Regions from separate parts of the Virgibacillus carmonensis genome, predicted to be linked through region 2. Evidence: predicted binding sites of a transcription regulator. Region 2 holds the regulator's gene; the other holds the start of a gene.

Region 1 (7,577 bases), on a different contig from region 2:
CATCCCCCGTTTTTAAAAGCCAACTATTTCTTTCGTTTATTAATTACTATTATTTCAAATTTCGCTGATATCTACAATCCCCTGTTCAACAGAATCTCCCTATTATTGACTATAGAATGAATGACAACCAACTGCAATCATTAGCCGAAAAAACGCTATGTTTCCTGCTATAAAAAATGAACCTTCGCATATAATCTAATAGTGCAAAGGAGGGTACAAATGAATCCTAATAAAAATGCAAGTCAATCAGCACCTAAAGGAATGATTTACGTTTTTGATCCATCGCCACTTAATTGGTTATATGTGCTTTCTAATTCCATGGAAGAGTTAGTTAGAGCAGATCCGCTCGGGCGCATTATTCCGAACCTTGCTAAAGAAGCAAAATGGGTGAATGACCTTACACTTGAACTACCGTTGCAAAAAGGGGTTGTATTCCAAGATGGTGAACCTTTTACAGCACGGACTGTCCAGAACAGCTTCAACCAACTGCATCAATGGGCAGCCCCCCATCCCCCAGGCACCTGGCTGAACCTGCCCGAAGCAACACAACTAGAAACAGTGGATGACTATACGGTACGTTTTCACTTTCCGTATCCTTCTGGCTTAGCAAAGGCGAAATTACGTGCCGTGCATATGGCGAACACTTTATTTTTTAATAAACTTGGGTTTGGCTATATTACCCAAGGCAGTGGCGAGGGACATTGGTGAGTACTCGACGCACCTGGCCCGTGGGGCACGGGACCATTCAAATTAGCTGAAGGATACTCATCCATTGTCAATGAGATTGCGATAATGGAAAGAGCTCCACTTACATCTACATGGTTAAAAAAGCATGAACTTCGCACGCCGAGGGTTGTTCTTGACGCATTCCGAAATTATTGGAATACCGGACGCGTGCCACGACTTGAACGTGTTGTTTTTCGAAACGATCTTACTAAGCAAAAAGCACTTGATCTATGCCTGTCTACTGTAGGCGAAGTTGACATTGTAACAAATGTTCCGCCAAGCCAGATAGATCGGGTTAAATCATCTTCCTTTGCTGATTTAGTTAACGTAAAAGGAAACGAAGTTATTGCAGGTGTCTTTAACCGTTTTAATATAGATGTTGATTTCGAAAATAGGCAGTTACGACTGGCAATCAATCTCGCGGTAGATCGCGTGAAATTGGTTTCTGAAGGGTTTAACGGCTGCGCAGATATTGTTCCTGCCTTAACACCGCCATGGGCTTTTGACTTCCCTGAAGGACTGAAAGCCATTCCGCATGCACCTGAGGAAGCTGGAAGACTCTTTCATGAAACATTTTGGCCAAAAGGAAGACCACTCGTATTAGCAACAACAACTGACTATAAAAAAATGACCTACCTCATTGCGGATGATTTGAAGACCGCATTGAATATTGAGGTTAACGTGTTCGTCATACCTGATAATCAACGCCTGGAATGGATGAAAATTTTGGCCGAAAAGAAACTTGTTCCAAACTGGGATATCCTGATCGCATCAGCAAGTGCACTATTTTTAGAAGGGACACCCGCTTTTTTCCATCGTGAATTTTTCGGAAAAGATGGTGCTCTTCGTGCGGGTGTAATTCAACCTGAGTTTAGTCGTCTGTATACGAGAATGACCCTTCAAACGGAGCGTGAACAAATTTTAAGAGCAGCGGAAGATATTGACCGCTATGTCTATAATGAAGTACTTGCGCTATTCCTTGTTTCCCCAGAAAGTCTCTACGCGGTCAATAAGGAGGTTGACTTTAAGCCTTACCGAACCACTCTGGAATTCGCTGAAACAAGTGTTACGAGTGAGCATTGGTCACGTGACTAAAAGAACTTCGTCACCCCGACATAATAGAACAAGAAAAGCTCAGGGCGCCTTGAAAGACACGACAAGCATAAGCAGACCGGTGCAGTGTGGGTGCTTTGCTCGCACGGAAGCGAACTGCTTATGCTTGTCGTGTCTAGGCGCTGGAGCCAGATATATAACGCCAAAACTTATACTTTCCTTGCTTAGTAAAAAGGGTGATGAGAAATTCTCGTCACCCTTTTTCTATATGATCCAAGCTGAAAATGAGGTTCCTTTTTTCAAGTAAAAAAAACTCCTCTTCATTCATTGGCAAACCATTTTATTATTACCAGAAAAAGGCAGATGCTAAAGCAATCCCGGCAATAGCACCGAGAGCAACGGAGTATCCGTTACCACCATAACCACCGTATCCACCAAAGAATCCGTAACCGTAACATCCTCCATGGTTCCCTCTAGGGCGAATCCAAACATTCCCTCTATCGACTCTAGTAATATGTCCCACATGAGTCCTGCCATCCTTACAAGCTATTCGTACATTTTTTCCTTTGTACCTGCAACAAAGGTCATACATATGCGATTGAGTCATATGTCTCCTCCTTTTTCGTCAGATTTACATAAAATTATTATGTACTATTAGACTATGAAACAAATTGTAATTTGCATGGACGACTACACATGTTCTACAAAAGTTACTGAAGAGGAGGTTCCATTCTTTTGCTACTACACATTTACCATTACACATATACATAAAGAAAGCACGCAAAAAAAGGAGGTAAATAGCTTGCCACTTATCGACTCACGCCCATGGTTACGTGAATACACAAGAAAATCCAAAGACTCTAAGGATTCCTATGCTGTTCATTGTGAGGTATTATGCAGCCCGCTGAAAAGCTTATTTCCCTGGATGAATATAGAGGAAATACATTATATATTAGTAAACTATGGGCTATTTGAACCTGATGAACAAACTACTATCATTCCTTCCATTCATAAAATGTTAGCGTCTAAGATATGGGAAGTTGTGGAACTAGAATACAACTATTTAAGGAAGAAATGGAATGGGCCGGATTTTCCTATCATTATATTTCCGATAAAGCAGGCTCAACTACCGACCATAAATAGTTTCACTCGTAAAAATGGAGCAACATTCAATGAAGCATTATTTTTATTTTTGTCTCCACATGTAGGAACGGAAGAAGTAAAAGCCCTTTTAGCTCATGAGTATAATCATGCTTGCAGATTAAGCTTTTTAAACGAGAAGATAGATGACTTACCATTAAAAGATTCGCTTGTTTTGGAAGGGCTGGGGGAGTGTGCTGTTCAAGCATTGTATGGTGACAAATGGTTAGCGCCGTGGACACATCTGTACACGTATGACGATGTTTTGCCTATCTGGAAAAAAGCCTTTGTTCCCAATTTACATATGAAAGGAACCAATCAGCACCACGCCTTTTTGTATGGTGATGGAAATGAGACGCTTCCAAAGTGGATTGGGTATACCATAGGATTTCAGATTGTCGATTCATTTTGCAAACTACATGAAAACATCAACAATACTAATCTACTAACGATACCTTCCGAAGAAATGATAGCGGAATCAAAGTTTCCATCTGAATAATCCTGTTTCCCTTTTAACCTGCCCCTTCATCTCACCAACAACGGAATACGCGATAACCAAGAGGAACAGTGGATTGTTCCAGAATTGATGTGTGCTGATCCCATAAATCATATAGTTGTTCAGAAATATATTCGGATGGGTTCATGTCCGTAATTTCTGTTTGGGTTAGCTCTTTTGGTGTATCGATGGTTACAACATTAGTGAAACCAGCACGATGGATCTTCTCTTCCCACTGCTCTTCACATAACACTTCATCTATCCCATAGAGGCTGCTTACCTCTTTTTGTGCTGCTGCAGAAAGAGGTCTTTCAGCTGTCATTTCTATTATAAGCATGGATCCATTTGGTTTTAATACCCTAAATAACTCTGATAATGTCTTGTCGATATGACTAAAGGTGATAACGGATTCTGCTAGAACAAAGTCAAACGTATTTTGACTAAATGATAAGTCCTGTGCGTCCCCTTCTATGACCTCCACAAGTTCCATTCCTTTCGTAAACCTTTGTCTTGCTTTTTCAATAATAATGGGATGATTGTCTACGGCTGCAACTTTACAACCATAGGTTTGAGTTAAGAATTCTGCTGTCTGCCCTGTCCCACAGCCAATATCTAAAACATAATGGTCAGATTGGATATTCTCATTGCTTACTAGCTTTTTTGTTAACTCACTTCCACCCGGATGCGCCCCACCAATTCCAAAATAAGCTAACAAGTCTAGATAGGAATTACTCATTATATTCCTCCATACATTGAATTTTTATCTATTGCTAACGTATGTGAAGATGTGATAATGGTGAGCCGTACAAACAAGCTAATCATCGAACATTTTGTAGCAGAATTCCGACAAAATAGCGAACTTTTGATGGGAAGCCGCTTATAACTATTCGATTCCTTCTTCCATTTGTTATACTATCCACAAAAGACCATTAATACGTAACTATATGTTAACTATATTCAGTGGGAGTGTTTCCTCATGAACCGTAAAAAAATCCATCGGACAAAATGGCTTAGCCTGATACTACTTTGCATGGTTTTCTTGTTAAGTGGCTGTGGCGAATTAACTGTATTCGACCCGAAAGGTCCAGTTGCACAAAGCCAGAAAGATCTTATTGTGTATTCCCTTTACTACATGGCTGGGATTACAGTAGTTGTGTTTGTTGCATTTGCAATTATTCTGGTAAAATACCGCGACCATCCCAATCGAAAGGAAAATAGCTATAAGCCGAATTTGCATGGTAACAACATCATTGAAGCAATCTGGATCATTATTCCGATTCTGATTGTTACTGCTTTGTCCTTCCCTACTGTTACAACGCTTTTTGATTTGGAAGATCCACCAGAATCATCTAGTGAAAAAGAACCACTCGTCGTTTATGCGACATCAGCCAATTGGAAATGGTTCTTTAGTTATCCAGAGCAAGGCATTGAAACGGTCAATTATTTGCACATTCCGACCGATCGTGCCATCGAATTTAGATTATCCTCAACAGGCTCTATGGCGGCACTTTGGATTCCTGCACTCGGTGGACAAAAGTACAATATGGCCGGTATGCAAAATATACTGTACCTGCAAGCAGATGAGACCGGGGTATTTGATGGCCGAAACTCAAACTTCAATGGTGAAGGTTTTGCTAAGCACACTTTTCAGGTATATGCTGAAAATGAAAACGACTTTAATGACTGGGTACATACAAAACAAGCGAATGCACCCAAGTTGACTCAGGATAAATACAATACGATATTGGAGCCTGGGATAGTAGAAACAATGACATTTTCATCAACTCACTTGCAGTGGGTTAATCACGGAACAAAAGAAGGCATGGATTATTTCATTAAACGTTACGGTGATACGTACGAAGAGGTGTTACATTTAGAAAATGACAGCCAACATAAAAACGAAGACTAGTAAAGGAAAGTAGGTGAACGTATGAAACTCGATGAATTTTTTGTTACAGGTGAACCGCTAATATACGGTGGAATGGTTGCTATTGTGCTCGTGTCGTCAGCAATTCTTTTCATCTTGACTTATTTCAAAAAATGGAATTGGTTGTGGCGCGAATGGCTGACTACCGTTGACCATAAAAAAATTGGGATTATGTATATCCTAAGTGCGCTCGCTATGTTATTCCGTGGCGGAATGGATGCTATGATGATGCGGGTGCAGTTAGCCTTTCCAAATATGAATTTCTTAGGTGCGCAACATTATGATGAAATTTTTACAACACATGGTACGGTAATGATCATCTTTATGGCAATGCCATTTTTAATAGGCCTGATGAACATTGTAGTTCCTTTACAAATCGGTGCTCGGGACTTTGCTTTTCCATTTATTAATGCACTAAGTTTCTGGTCTTTTTTCTTCGGTGCAATGTTATTTAACATTTCATTTGTTATCGGGGGGTCACCTGATGCAGGTTGGACTAGTTATACACCACTTGCAGGCGCAGCGATGAGCCCAGGTCCTGGTCAAAACTTTTATTTACTCGGTCTGCAACTCGCTGGAATTGGTACACTGGCAACCGGAATTAATTTAATGGTTACCATCCTAAAAATGCGAGCACCAGGTATGAAACTGTTTCAAATGCCAATTTTCACTTGGTCTACGTTAGTAACTAGTTTCATTATCGTTTTTGCGTTTCCAATATTAACCGTAGCTTTGGCATTACTGACAATTGATCGTATATTCGGATCGCAATTCTTTACACTCACAGGTGAAGGTTTACCAATGATGTGGGCGAACCTGTTTTGGATGTGGGGACATCCCGAAGTATATATTGTCATTTTGCCGGCATTTGGTATCTTCTCTGAAGTTATTGCGACATTTGCTAAAAAGCGATTATTCGGCTATAAGGCAATGGTATGGTCCATTATCCTAATTGCGGGACTTAGCTTCCTGGTATGGGTACATCACTTCTTTACGATGGGAGCAGGAGCATTTGTCAACTCAGTATTCTCGATTTCAACGATGTTGATTGCAGTTCCTACTGGTGTGAAAATATTTAACTGGTTGGGAACGTTATATAAATCGCGGATTCAATTTACGACATCCATGATGTGGGCACTCGCATTCATCCCGAGCTTTGTTATCGGTGGGGTTACAGGTGTGATGCTCGGAATGGCTGCGGCGGATTTTCAGTTCCATAATTCCTACTTCTTGGTTGCACACTTCCACTATGTGTTAATCGCTGGTACGGTATTCGCCTGTTTCTCAGGATTAATTTACTGGTATCCGAAAATGTTCGGACACAAATTGAATGAACGAATTGGCAAATGGAGCTTCTGGTTCTTTGTCATGGGCTTTCACGTCTGTTTCCTCCCACAATACTTTGTTGGACTAGACGGAATGCCGCGAAGAGTATTTTACATCATGCCTGAGTGGTTCTCGCTTAATTTCATTTCGACAATTGGAGCGTTTGGAATGGGAATTGGCTTTGCCATCTTTGTCTACAACATTTATTACAGCTTCAGGTACAGTGAGCGAGAAGAAACAGGTGATGCCTGGGATGGCAGAACCCTAGAATGGGCTACACCAACACCAGTACCACACTACAATTTTGCAACGGTACCGGAAATTAATAGCTACGACCCTTTTATAGGAATGAAAGAAAAAGGTGAAACAACCTTTGATGAGGAAAAGTTAGAACCCATTCATATGCCAAGCAATACAGGAAAACCGATTATCATGATGGGACTCCTGTTCTTAGCAAGTTTCGCGCTTGTTTTTGAATGGATTACACTCGCAATTATCGGTATGGTTGGCGTAGTTATTATGATGGGAGTTCGTTCCTTTGATTATGATGAAGGATATCATGTACAAGTAGATGAAATTAAACGCATTGAGCAGGAAGCAAGGGGGTTAAATCATGAGTGAACAAGAAGTTAAATCTGGACCATTGGAATACCGAACAGAAAGTGGACGATTAAGCATTCTTGGCTTCTGGATTTTCCTGGCTGCAGAAATTGCCTTGTTCGCAACATTATTTGCTACCTATGCCGTATTGTTTGGAAGAACTGCGGATGCGCCGACACCAGCAGAACTGTTTGAACCAGGATCCACACTCATCATGACTTTCTTATTACTCACCAGCAGTTTCACGTGTGGAATTGCCATTCACGAAATGCGTCGTGGGTCAAAGAAAGGCTTAATAACGTGGCTTAT
Region 2 (7,577 bases):
TTATTGATAAAATAGCGGTCATGTGAGACAAATATGATAGTACCGTTATAGTCAATTAATGCTGATTCTAACACTTCTTTACTATCAATATCCAGATGGTTTGTTGGTTCATCCAGTATTAAGAAATTGGCATGAAGCATCATCAGCTTAGCCAGCGATAATCGAGCTTTCTCACCACCACTTAGAGCATGTACAGGCTTTAAAACATCGTCACCGGAGAATAAAAAGTTACCCAGAACGGTACGAATATCTTTTTCTTTTTCATTTGGATATTTATCCCATAGTTCCTGAAGAACGGTATTATTTGGATTTAAGTTCGTTTGCTCCTGGTCATAGTAGCCTATTTCTACATTGGCTCCGATTTGAATGGAGCCTGTACTTGGCTGGTATTGTCCAGTTATCATTTTTAATAAGGTCGTTTTACCAATTCCATTTGGCCCGACAAGTGCGATACTGTCGCTACGATTTATAGCGAGATTCATACCTTCGAACAGAAATCTATCCTCATCACTATATCGAAACGCCAGGTTATTTATTTTTAATACGTCATTGCCACTTCTCCTGTTTGAATCAAAAGAAAATTTTGCTGAGGACTCATCACCCTTAGGCCTGTCCAACTTTTCCATTTTATCCAACTTTTTCCTTCTACTTTGTGCACGTTTTGTTGTGGAAGCTCTAACAATATTTTTTTGTACAAAGTCTTCAAGCTGTTTAATTTCAGATTGTTGTTTTTCAAATTCCTTCATTTCTTGTTCGTAATCAAGTGCACGTTTTTCCAGATACTTACTGTATGATCCATGATACTTCCTAACTTTATGATAGGAAATTTCATAGACAATGTTTACAGTCTTGTCTAAAAAGTAACGATCATGAGATACAATTGTAACGGCGCCTGGATAACTTGCTAAATAATTTTCAAGCCAACCGAGCGTTTCAATGTCTAAATGGTTAGTAGGTTCGTCAAGAATGAGTAAAGCAGGCTTTTGTAATAACAACTTACCTAATGCTAATCGTGTTTTTTGGCCACCACTTAATGTGCTTATTGATGTTTGGTAATCGTCCTCATAAAAATGAAGGCCGCTTAGTACCGATTTAATCGATGACGCGTATGAGTATCCGCCTTCTGTGATAAAAGCCTGCTGTTTTGTGTCATATTCTTGTAAGAGCTGGTTATAGTTATCATCAGACAAAGTAGATGCTTGTTCCATATTTTTTTCAAGTTTCCTGAGTTCTTGTTCTTTTTGGATTAATGCCTGAAACACATCCAGCATTTCATCCCAAATTGTTTTAGTAGATTCAAGACCAGTGTGCTGGGATAGATAACCAATTGTTAGGTCTTTTGGTTTGTGCATAACACCCTCGTCATAGGAAAATTCGCCAGCCATTATTTTGAGTAAGGTTGATTTCCCTGCACCATTTCTACCAACGATCGCAATTCGATCCTGATCTTTAATTTCAAGCTTTATATTTGATAATATTTTTTCTGCTCCAAATGACTTACTAACGTCATTCAATTGCATAATAATCATTGCGCTCACCTCAGTATTATAAGTGTATCGCATATCTCAATTACCAAGCAATATTTAAATGTGAAAATAATCACGACTTCTTATAAATTTTCTGCTAGAATGTACTATAACGTTAAAATTGGAGATGAGTACATGACTGATTTCACTCACTTTAATCAACAAGGTAGAGCGAAAATGGTGGATATTAGTGAGAAAAAAGAAACAGAACGGATTGCCTCGGCTAGAACGAGTATAGTTGTATCAGAAGAAATATATACAAAAATAGTGGATCAAGGAATTGAAAAAGGTGATGTACTTGCAGTTGCCCAGATCGCTGGAATTATGGCAGCAAAGAAGACGCCGGACTGGATTCCGATGTGTCATCCCTTACAATTAAAAGGAATAGACATTTCGTTTGACTGGAGTTTATCAGATAATAAGTACGAATTAATCATAGAATCCTATGTGAAAACAAAGGGAAGTACCGGTGTTGAAATGGAGGCACTAACTGCCGCCTCTGCAACTGCGTTAACTGTTTACGATATGTGTAAAGCATTAGATAAAGGAATGGTTATCGGCAAAACGTATTTAATCGAGAAAAAAGGCGGCAATTCAGGAGATTTCAGGCGCTGAGGAAAGGGGGAATAATAGTGGTACAACATAAAATTCCACAGGCTACTGCTAAGCGTTTACCGTTATATTACCGGTTTATCAATAATTTGCATCTCCAAGGGAAAACGCGTGTTTCGTCTAAAGAGTTAAGTGAGGCTGTAAAGGTAGATTCCGCTACAATTCGCAGGGACTTTTCCTATTTTGGTGCCTTAGGCAAAAAAGGCTATGGCTACAATGTTGACTATCTATTAGAATTTTTCAGGAAAACATTGGACCAGGATGAACTAACTGAAGTTGCACTAATTGGCGTTGGAAATCTAGGTACAGCATTCCTTCACTATAATTTTATGAAAAATAATAATACAAAAATAATGATGGCATTTGATGCAGAACCAAGTAAAGTCGGATCTGACATCGGTGGCATACCTGTTTATCATATTGATCAATTAGAGGAAAAAATGAAAGACGTACATGTTGCCATATTGACAGTTCCTTCAAGTGAGGCAGAGGGTATCACAGAGCGGTTAGTTAATACTGGTGTTTCAGGTATATTGAATTTTACGCCCGCAAGGATTACCGTGCCAGACAACATTCGCGTACACCATATTGATCTTGCTGTTGAACTGCAGGCATTGGTATACTTTTTAAAACATTACCCGCTAAATGAAGGGTCAGAAATGGATTAGCGGTTAAGCAATCTTAAAAGCTAACAAAAGAAGCAGAGGAATCAACCTCTGCTTCTTTTGTTAGCTTCTTTTTTGCTTAATCAGCTTATCTCGGTCATCAGCTTGCGGTGGTTCTTCCATCCAACCATTTTTAATCATGATATCTGTGCCATCTTTCGCATAATGGGCAACTTCCACTGCCAATCGAACGTAACATAGAGGTAAATCACTTCTCATACTCTCTGCACAAGCTATACCGTAATTACCTGTTCCCGCTGCAGAAAGGAGGACAACGTGGTACATCATTAGTTTTTCTGAAAAAACGTTTTCGATAGAATTTAAAGAACCTGCATCCCAGCTCATCGGTGCTTGTATATCACTATCGATTAATGTGTCACTAAACACTCTGATATGCTTTTTCGAAATCTCTTTCCCTCTTAACATATATCTCCTGATCGTCTTTGATTCAGCGGTTTGACCGAAAGCAGTGCAAATCATAAATCCAAGTACATTTGTCTCCAAGTTAGTAGACAGATGCGAGATTTCAATTGCCGTAAGTGGGCGTTTCTCATTAAATAATGGAAAACCGCCCATAAAATCTTTACGCTTAACAAATCTTACTTTTTTAGGTATCGAGATATGAGGTGCCCTGATTAGAATACCTTTAGCAAGCATGGTTTCTGTCGTCTGGTTGTATAAGGTGGCAGAATTACTAAGACAAGTATTGAAGATATTTCGAACGTCCTCACGTATAGACATCGAATGATATCTGCCATATTGTGGTGTTCCAAGTTTCCCCATTTTGTTCAGGTATTCCAAAAAGAAAGTATCCTTAAATAGACGTTTTGCTTTTAGGTTAACATCATGTTTTGTAAACCCCACGGGAACCGGGAAATTCTCGCTTAAAAAGATGCTTTTGATTTCATCGAGCGCATATACAGCCTGGTCATACGCAGTTTGTAAGTGGGGTTGTATATCCTCATCCTCGTTTAAATGTAGGCCATACGTTATAACACATTTTGTCATGCTGTTTGTCATATAGCACGACCATAAATTAGCCATTTCTGGTGCTGTTAAAGGTTTGTGACTGGTTTCACTCATTTCTAACGTCCTCCAAATTATATTTTTATCTGTATTATCTGGAAAATGTCCGTAATTATGCATTAGCCTTCGTTAATCACTTACAGAATATAGACCCATAAAATTTTTAGATGAATTGACAATAATTTTTAGGAAGCATACACTATAAACAAATAATCAAACAATCATTTGAATGAAGGTGAATGAAATGAATGACGAGAAAGTAATACAAACTCCTAAAGATACGTGCGATACATTTTGTTTTGACGCGGAAAAAGTAAATCGAATTCAACCAAAAATGGACCAGGTGAGTGGGATTGAATTGATTTTCAAGGCATTATCGGATGCCACACGTTTAAAAATTGCCTATGCACTAACATTAGAAAAAGAGTTATGTGTATGTGACGTAGCTAATATTATCGGATCGACTACTGCAACTGCTTCCCATCATTTACGTCTTTTACGAAATATGAGATTAGCCAAGTATCGAAAAGAAGGCAAGTTGGTTTTTTATTCATTAGCGGATGATCATGTTCATCAATTGGTATATATCGCTATGGTTCATGGGAAAGAAGATGATAATAGTGGAAACTAACAAGAATGTTTATCGGTTACAAGGTTTGTCCTGTACAAATTGTGCAGCAAAGTTTGAGAAAAACATACGTAACATACAAACAGTAGAAGACGTCCAATTAAACTTTGGAGCGTCTAAAATAACCGTTCATGGTGGGGCCTCTATTGAACAGTTAGAACAAGCTGGTTCCTTCGACGGCATTAAAGTGTATCCAGAACGACAACGTCAACTTGGGAAAAAGGTATCTTTCTGGAAAAAACGCGATAACATCATGGCAATGATAGCCCTTTTTTTCATTATTACAGGTTACATTCTTTCTATCCAACTAGGAGAAAAAAGCCCAATTACAATAGGAACATTCGGAGTAGCTATTTTAATCGGTGGATTTGATTTGTTTACAGTAGGCTTTAAAAACTTAATGAAACTACAGTTTGATATGAAAACTTTAATGACTATAGCGGTTATTGGTGCAGTTATTATTGGGGAGTGGGGGGAAGGAGCAGTAGTAGTCTTCTTGTTTGCACTGAGTGAAGCTTTAGAAAGTTACTCGATGGATAAAGCAAGGCAATCGATTCAGGCACTAATGGACATTGCACCAAATCGAGCAACCATAAAACGTAATCAAGCAGTAATAGAAATCGATGTAGAAAACGTTCGGATTGGTGATATTATGCTTATCAAACCTGGACAAAAAATTGCAATGGATGGTGAGGTTGTAAAGGGTCAGTCTTCTATCAATCAAGCAACGATCACAGGTGAGTCAATTCCTGCCTACAAAACTGCCGGAGATGAGGTATTTGCGGGGACACTGAATGAAGAGGGATCCTTAGAGGTACGTGTTACCAAACACGTGGAAGATACGACGATTGCTAAAATTATTCATTTAGTTGAAGAAGCCCAGGCAGAGCGCGCTCCATCTCAACAGTTTGTGGATAGATTTGCGAAGTATTATACCCCTGCTATTATGATAATTGCATTATTAGTGGCAGTGATCCCACCTCTATTTTGGGGGGAGGAATGGTCTGAATGGGTATATAGTGGGCTTGCGGTGCTTGTGGTTGGTTGTCCTTGCGCTTTGGTAATTTCGACACCAGTGGCAATTGTAACAGCAATAGGAAACGCAGCCCGTAAAGGGGTTTTAATAAAAGGCGGCATTCATCTGGAGGAAACGGGAAGATTAAAAGTTATTGCTTTTGATAAAACTGGCACGCTGACAGAAGGAAAGCCAGAAGTTACGGAAGTCATTAGATTATCTGAGATGAGTCATGACGAAATTTTGGGTGTCGCAAAAGCAATTGAAGCGTATTCTCAGCATCCATTGGCATCTGCAATCATACGTAAAGCAGCTAATGAACAGGTAAATGCATATGAAGCTGAGGATTTTCAGTCGATCACTGGTAAAGGTGCAAAGGCAACCGTAAATAGTACAGTTTATTTTATTGGAAATCCATCATTATTTGAAGAAATGGTTTCAATATCAACTGGTACAAAACAACAGATTAAAGAATTACAAATGCAGGGTAAAACGGTTATGCTAATTGGAACGGAACTAGAGGTAAAAGGTTTACTTGCTGTAGCAGATCAAGTTCGAGCAAGTAGTCCATCTATTATTCGAAAACTTCATAAGCTTGGTATTGAAAAAACAGTTATGCTGACTGGTGATAATGAGGCAACTGGAAAGGCTATTGGAAATCAACTAGGATTAAGTGAGACTAGAGCAGAACTTATGCCACAAGATAAATTGGAGTCAATAAAGACCCTACATGAACGGTATGGAAAGGTAGCAATGGTCGGAGACGGTGTCAATGATTCACCAGCACTTGCAACTGCAACGGTTGGTATTGCGATGGGTGGGGCTGGAACAGATACGGCATTGGAAACCGCTGATATAGCATTGATGGCGGATGATTTAGAAAAGCTTCCATACACTATTTCTTTGAGCAGAAAAACACTATCGATTATTAAGCAAAATGTCTCTTTTGCCTTAGCATTAAAGGTGCTAGCTCTTCTATTAATAATTCCCGGCTGGCTTACCTTATGGTTGGCAATATTTGCTGATATGGGGGCTACCTTAATCGTAGTACTTAATTCTCTACGTTTAATGCACGCGAAATATAGCGATGAATGACCTTTTTAAACTAATTAAAATACCCCTCACCTGAAAGTTCAGCTGAGGGGTATTATTAATGACTATGGGAAGAATCCTGTTCATGTTGGCACATCAATGAATTATCATGTGGGTGTTCATTATTTTCCATCTGAATTGTTACATGACCAATTCCTTTGTGCTCCAACTCATGTTCAATCGTTCGTAATAATTTTTGACCTTCATGAATGGATAAATCCCCATTCACTACCGCATGACAGGAAAGTGCATTTTGCCCACTGGTGATACACCATACATGTAAATCATGGATGCTTATTATTCCTGTTACAGTTTCCATTGTATGAATAATATCATCCAATTCAATATTCTTTGGAGTGCCTTCCATCAATACATGAATGGCATCCATTGTTACTCTCCATCCACTTATCAATACAAGAATAGCAACAATAACACTTGCTAGTGGATCGGCCCATCCCCAGTTGAAAAACAGGATGAGTAAAGCTGCGACAATTGCTCCAACGGAACCAAGCAGGTCACCCAGTACATGTAAAAATGCTGCACGCAGATTTAAATTATCCTTGGTATCCCCACGCATTAATATCCATGCAACACTAAGGTTCACGCATAGCCCGATAATCGCAATCACTAACATTCCAGTCGACGCTACTTCGGGTGGGTTGGCAAACCGTTGATATGCTTCATATAAAATGTAGATGGAAATGATCGTAAGTGTTACGCCATTGAATAGAGCAGCAAGTATTTCAAACCGTTTATACCCATATGTTTTACTGTGGCTTGCAACTTTTTCACCAAAAATAAAAGCTAATACACCAACACCAAGTGATACAGAATCACTCAACATATGCCCAGCATCAGAAAGTAAAGCTAGACTATTTGTAACAAAACCCCCAATCGCCTCAACGATCATGAATGCAGTTGTTATGATAAAACTTATTAATAAAGCTTTTTTGTTTGCACCATGAGTATGGTCATGCTCGTGTCCATGCCCCATTTAAATACCTCCTAACTGT

What was found. The regulator Rex, encoded in region 2, represses fermentation and respiration genes when NADH is low (regulators of the CRP and FNR family bind a similar motif). The targets are predictions, from matches to a motif close to TTGTGAAATATTTCACAA.
Region 1: qoxA (cytochrome aa3 quinol oxidase subunit II) is a predicted target of Rex. The motif match lies at 4,320-4,337, and genes of this name have one in related genera.

The regions. Positions count from the first base shown of each region.
Region 1 covers NZ_JBYQFJ010000026.1:14,427-22,003, reverse strand. Annotated here, with positions in the region: gene AC3G7N_RS16325 (ABC transporter substrate-binding protein) at 220-708, shown strand; gene AC3G7N_RS16320 (ABC transporter substrate-binding protein) at 793-1,821, shown strand; gene AC3G7N_RS16315 (hypothetical protein) at 2,126-2,386, opposite strand; gene AC3G7N_RS16310 (DUF2268 domain-containing putative Zn-dependent protease) at 2,582-3,418, shown strand; gene AC3G7N_RS16305 (class I SAM-dependent methyltransferase) at 3,450-4,151, opposite strand; gene qoxA (cytochrome aa3 quinol oxidase subunit II) at 4,392-5,324, shown strand; gene qoxB (cytochrome aa3 quinol oxidase subunit I) at 5,346-7,289, shown strand; gene qoxC (cytochrome aa3 quinol oxidase subunit III) at 7,282-7,577, shown strand, end outside.
Region 2 covers NZ_JBYQFJ010000033.1:23,230-30,806, reverse strand. Annotated here, with positions in the region: gene abc-f (ribosomal protection-like ABC-F family protein) at 1-1,529, opposite strand, end outside; gene moaC (cyclic pyranopterin monophosphate synthase MoaC) at 1,662-2,141, shown strand; gene AC3G7N_RS17735 (redox-sensing transcriptional repressor Rex) at 2,159-2,806, shown strand; gene AC3G7N_RS17730 (DUF3231 family protein) at 2,867-3,886, opposite strand; gene AC3G7N_RS17725 (ArsR/SmtB family transcription factor) at 4,074-4,460, shown strand; gene AC3G7N_RS17720 (heavy metal translocating P-type ATPase) at 4,429-6,567, shown strand; gene AC3G7N_RS17715 (cation diffusion facilitator family transporter) at 6,623-7,558, opposite strand; gene AC3G7N_RS17710 (ArsR/SmtB family transcription factor) at 7,570-7,577, opposite strand, start outside.